Regions from separate parts of the Actinoplanes sp. NPDC051494 genome, predicted to be linked through region 2. Evidence: riboswitches for the same ligand, from Rfam matches in the RefSeq annotation. Region 2 holds a riboswitch; the other holds the start of a gene.

Region 1 (2,169 bases), on a different contig from region 2:
CCATCGGGCGGGACCCGTCCGCGGCGACGCTGGACCGGCGCCCGTACCTGGACGTCGTGCGGGACCGGGCCGGCTGCGACGACACCGCGTCCTGCGCGGTGCGCTCCACCGAGTTGGTCGGCAGCGAGGTCTTCTCGGCCGTGGTGCCACCGGCCGGGATCGCCGCGTTGCTGGCCGTCGTCGAGCGCCGGGCCCGCGCGCGGCGCCCCGGGGTGGCCAAGTTCAAGCGGATGACCGGCGCCCAGTCCCGGGTCGCCGTGGACGCGACGGCGTTCCCGTGGCGTGGCGTGCGGACCATGCTGCAGTGGCTGGTAGAGTCGCCCACCGCGGACGCGGCGGCGGCCCGGGACGCGTACGCGTGGATCGACGGCGGACACCGGGCGATGGCGCGCTGGTCGGCCGGGCGTTACGTCAATTACCTGGAGCCGGATCCGGCCGCCCTCCCCCGGTATCACGGCCGGCACCTGGCCCGGCTCCGGCGTGTCCGGGCGGCGGCCGACCCGCAGCGGTTGTTCCGATCCGCGTACGCGCTCTGAGTCAGTGGAAGATCTTCAACCCGGCGACACCGGCGACCACGAGCAGCAGGGAGATCACCCGAGGTAGCGTGACCGCCTCGCCGAACGCGACCATGCCGGCCCCCGCGGTGAGCACGATGCCGATGCCGACCCAGACGGCGTACCCGGTGCCGGCCGGGACGGTACGCAGCGCATAGCCGAGGCCGGCCATGCTGAGCACGAGCGCGACGCCGAAAACGGCGGTCGGGAGCGGGCGGGTGAAGCCGGCGCTGCGGTCGAGCGCGATCGCCCACACCGACTCGAGGACCCCGGACAGCACGAGAACGAACCAGGCCATGACGAACCCACCTTTGACAGCGGTCGTCTTGTCAGGCCGGGTACGACACACACTCGTCCGGGTTGTCCGCGTAAATACGGCAACCCAACCAACCTAGCACCGCCGGGTCCGATTCATTGACATCGATGTCGGTGGTGTAAATTTCTGGCCGGAAACCTTCTCAAACCTTCAAGCTCCCCGTATTGATATCGATACCAATGGATGCACCCGCATCCGGGGAATTGGGGAGGAACGGGTTGAGAAGAGCTCTCACACTGGCCGGCATCACCCTGCTGGTCAGTAGCGGCCTCGCGGTCACCGCCACCAGTGTTTCCGCCGCACCGGCACCCACGCCGGCACCCTCACCGCTGGCCGCCGCCGGCGCGGCCCTCAAGGAGCACGCCCCGGCGATCCGGGCATCCGCCGAGGACCGGTACGCCGTCCACAGCAGCAAGAGCGAAGCTGACGGCACCGGCGTCGTGCGCTACACCCGGACGTACCGCGGGCTGCGCGTGTACGGCGGTGACTTCATCGTCCGTACCGGCGCGAACGGTGCCTTCCGTGGCAGCTCGGTCGGCCTGCAGAAGCCGCTCGCCCTCGGTGTGACGCCGAGGGTCAAGGCCGCGAAGGCCCAGGAGACCGCGAGGACCGCGTTCTCCGGGAAGATCACCGCGACCGGTACGCCGGAACTGTTCGTCGACGCCGGCGACGGCACCCCCGCGCTCGCGTGGGAGACCGTCGTCTCGGGCTGGGCCAAGGACGGGCAGACCCCGTCGAAGCTGCACGTGATCACCGACGCCGCCACCGGCGCCGTCCGCGGCTCGTTCGACGAGATCGAGACCGCCGACGGCACCGGCAACAGCATCTACTCGGGCGCCGTCGAGGTCGACACCACGCTCAGCGGCTCGACGTACAGCCTCGTCGACCCGGAGCGCGGCAACGGCCGGACCTGTGACCTGAACGGTGGCACCTCCACCTGCACCACGTTCACCGACGCGGACAACGTCTGGGGCACCGGCACCACCGGCGACCGGGCGTCCGCCGCGGTCGACGCCCACTACGGCGCCGCCGTCACGTTCGACTACTTCAAGAACGAGCACGGACGCAACGGCATCTTCGGTACGGGCGCGGGTGTGCCGTCGCGGGTGCACTACGGCAACGCGTACGTGAACGCGTTCTGGGACGGCGCGCAGATGACCTACGGCGACGGCGCGGGCAACGCGAAGCCGCTGGTCGCCATCGACGTCGCGGGCCACGAGATGTCGCACGGCGTCACCGAGAACGTGGTGCCCGGCGGCCTGACCTACTCCGGGGAGTCCGGTGGCCTGAACGAGGCCA
Region 2 (2,169 bases):
CGGGACCCCCGGCCACCCCGCCGTCGTGCGATCATGACGGCGTTATGGACAGGTCCTGGCGGGTGCCGTGGGTGTGGCGGGCCCTGCTGCGTCTCTCCCGGGTGCTCGTGACGCCGATCTGCCGGCTGCACGTCACCGGGCAGGTCCCCGCCCACCTGCGGCACGGCCCGCTGATCCTGGCCGCCAACCACATCAGCCCGATCGACCCGGTCATCGTCGCCGCCGCCTGCCACCACGCCGGCGTCGCACCCCGCTTCATGGCCACCGCCGGCCTGTTCGACGCCCCCGTGCTGGGCCGGGTCATGCGCGCCGCCGGGCACCTGCGCGTCGACCGATACACCGACCGGGTCGCCGAGGCCCTGCCGAACGCCGCCGCCGCCCTGCGCGCCGGCTCCGTGGTGCTGGTCTACCCCGAGGGCCGCATCGGCCTCGACCCCTGGATGTGGCCCGAACGCGGCAAGACCGGCACCGCCCGGATGGCCGCGCTGTCCGGGGCGCCCGTGCTGGCCGTGGCCCAGTGGGGCTCGCACGAGGTCATGCCCTACACCGCCCCGAAACACCTCGTCCGGTCCGTGCTGAGCGCGATGGCCCGCCGCCCCCACGTCCGGGTCCATTTCGGGGCCCCCGTCGACCTGACCGGTCTCACCGGCTCCCCGGGAGCCCGGGCCATGCGCGCCACCGACCGGATCATCCAGGCGATCACCGACACCCTGGTCCCGCTGCGCCCCGGCGAACCCCACCGGCCCCGCAGGGTCGACGCCACCCGCACGGTCGACCTGTCGCGCACCCGGCCCCACCCCGATGCCGGGGGCACTGTGGACGGCTCACCCCGGCGTGTTTGATATGTTCCGGACCGGAAGCGCGCCGACGCCGCTTTCCCGGACGAGACGTGCGCCGTACCCGGTCTGCCAAGACGACGCTCACGGGAGCGTCATGACCGCACCACGCGTCGACTTCACCTCGACCACCCCGGCACCCGGCACGATGGACGTCCGGTGGATCCACGGATCACCCTCGGCCAAGCACAACACCGACCCCGACATCCAGGTGCACGCTTACGACGAGCACACCATCGTGCTGCGCCAGAACAAGGCCGTCGACTACGAGGCACCGTTCCTGTTCCTGCTGTTCGGCAACGACCGGGCGGTCCTGCTCGACACCGGCGCCACCACCTCGCCGGAGCACTTCCCGCTGCGGCGCACCGTCGACGACCTGATCTCGCGCCGGCTGGCCGGCCACCCGCGCGACGACTACGAGCTGCTGGTGCTGCACACCCACGCCCACGGCGACCACATCGCCGGCGACACCCAGTTCACCGGCCGGGACAACACCGTCGTCGTCGGCGCCGACCGGGCCACCGCGTGGGCGTACCTCGGCATCGGCGAACCCGGCCGGGCCGTCCCCCTCGACCTCGGTGGCCGCGTCCTGGAATGCCTGGCCACCCCCGGGCACCACGAAGCGGCCATCACGTTCTACGACCCGTACACCGGGCTGCTGCTCACCGGTGACACGGTCTATCCGGGGCGGCTGTACATCAACGACGCGGCGGCGTTCCGGCGCACCCTGGACGACCTCATCCGGTTCACCGGGACCCGGCCCGTCACCCATGTGCTCGGCTGCCACATCGAGATGACCACCGAACCGGGCGTGGACTACCCGATCCGCACCACGTACCAGCCCGACGAACCACCGCTGCAGATGACCACGCAGCAGCTGCGCGACATCCGCGCGGCGATCGACGAGACCGGCGAACGACCCGGCCGCCACCCGTTCGCCGACTTCATCCTCGTCTACAACGACTAGGTCGGGCGGCGCTGGCGCAGGTAGGCGAGGACCGCCTCCCGCGTCGTGCGCACCCCGAACAGGGCCCGGGCCTCGGCGATGCGCCGGTTCGCCGTCCGTAGCGACAGGAACTCCGCGGCCGCCGCCGCGGCGATGGTGTCACCCGCGGCGAGGCGGTCCAGCAGGGCCCGCTGCTCCGGTACGAGCTGCACCGCCGCCGGCCCGTCCTGCGCACCGGCCGGGAGCGGGGCCTCGACCGGGCCGGTGCCGAGCTGGACCGCGCCGAGCCGGCCGAGGTCGTCGACCAGGGCCCGGCCGATCGGGCTCTCCGCGTCGCACACCGCCACCACCCCGGCACCCCGGGCGGCGGCCAGGATGACCAGCCGC

What was found. A riboswitch is a leader RNA that binds a small molecule or an ion and turns the genes downstream of it on or off. The one in region 2 is predicted to bind guanidine.
Region 1: it holds a riboswitch for guanidine, as region 2 does, so the genes downstream of both, ACIA6A_RS34395 (DMT family transporter) here and ACIA6A_RS00200 (MBL fold metallo-hydrolase) in region 2, are expected to answer to the same signal.

The regions. Positions count from the first base shown of each region.
Region 1 covers NZ_JBITDZ010000013.1:19,132-21,300, forward strand. The annotation lists gene ACIA6A_RS34390 (FAD-binding oxidoreductase) at 1-536, shown strand, start outside; gene ACIA6A_RS34395 (DMT family transporter) at 538-852, opposite strand; guanidine-III (ykkC-III) riboswitch at 869-937, opposite strand; gene ACIA6A_RS34400 (M4 family metallopeptidase) at 1,089-2,169, shown strand, end outside.
Region 2 covers NZ_JBITDZ010000001.1:36,188-38,356, reverse strand. The annotation lists gene ACIA6A_RS00205 (lysophospholipid acyltransferase family protein) at 45-842, shown strand; guanidine-III (ykkC-III) riboswitch at 857-923, shown strand; gene ACIA6A_RS00200 (MBL fold metallo-hydrolase) at 934-1,803, shown strand; gene ACIA6A_RS00195 (LuxR family transcriptional regulator) at 1,800-2,169, opposite strand, start outside.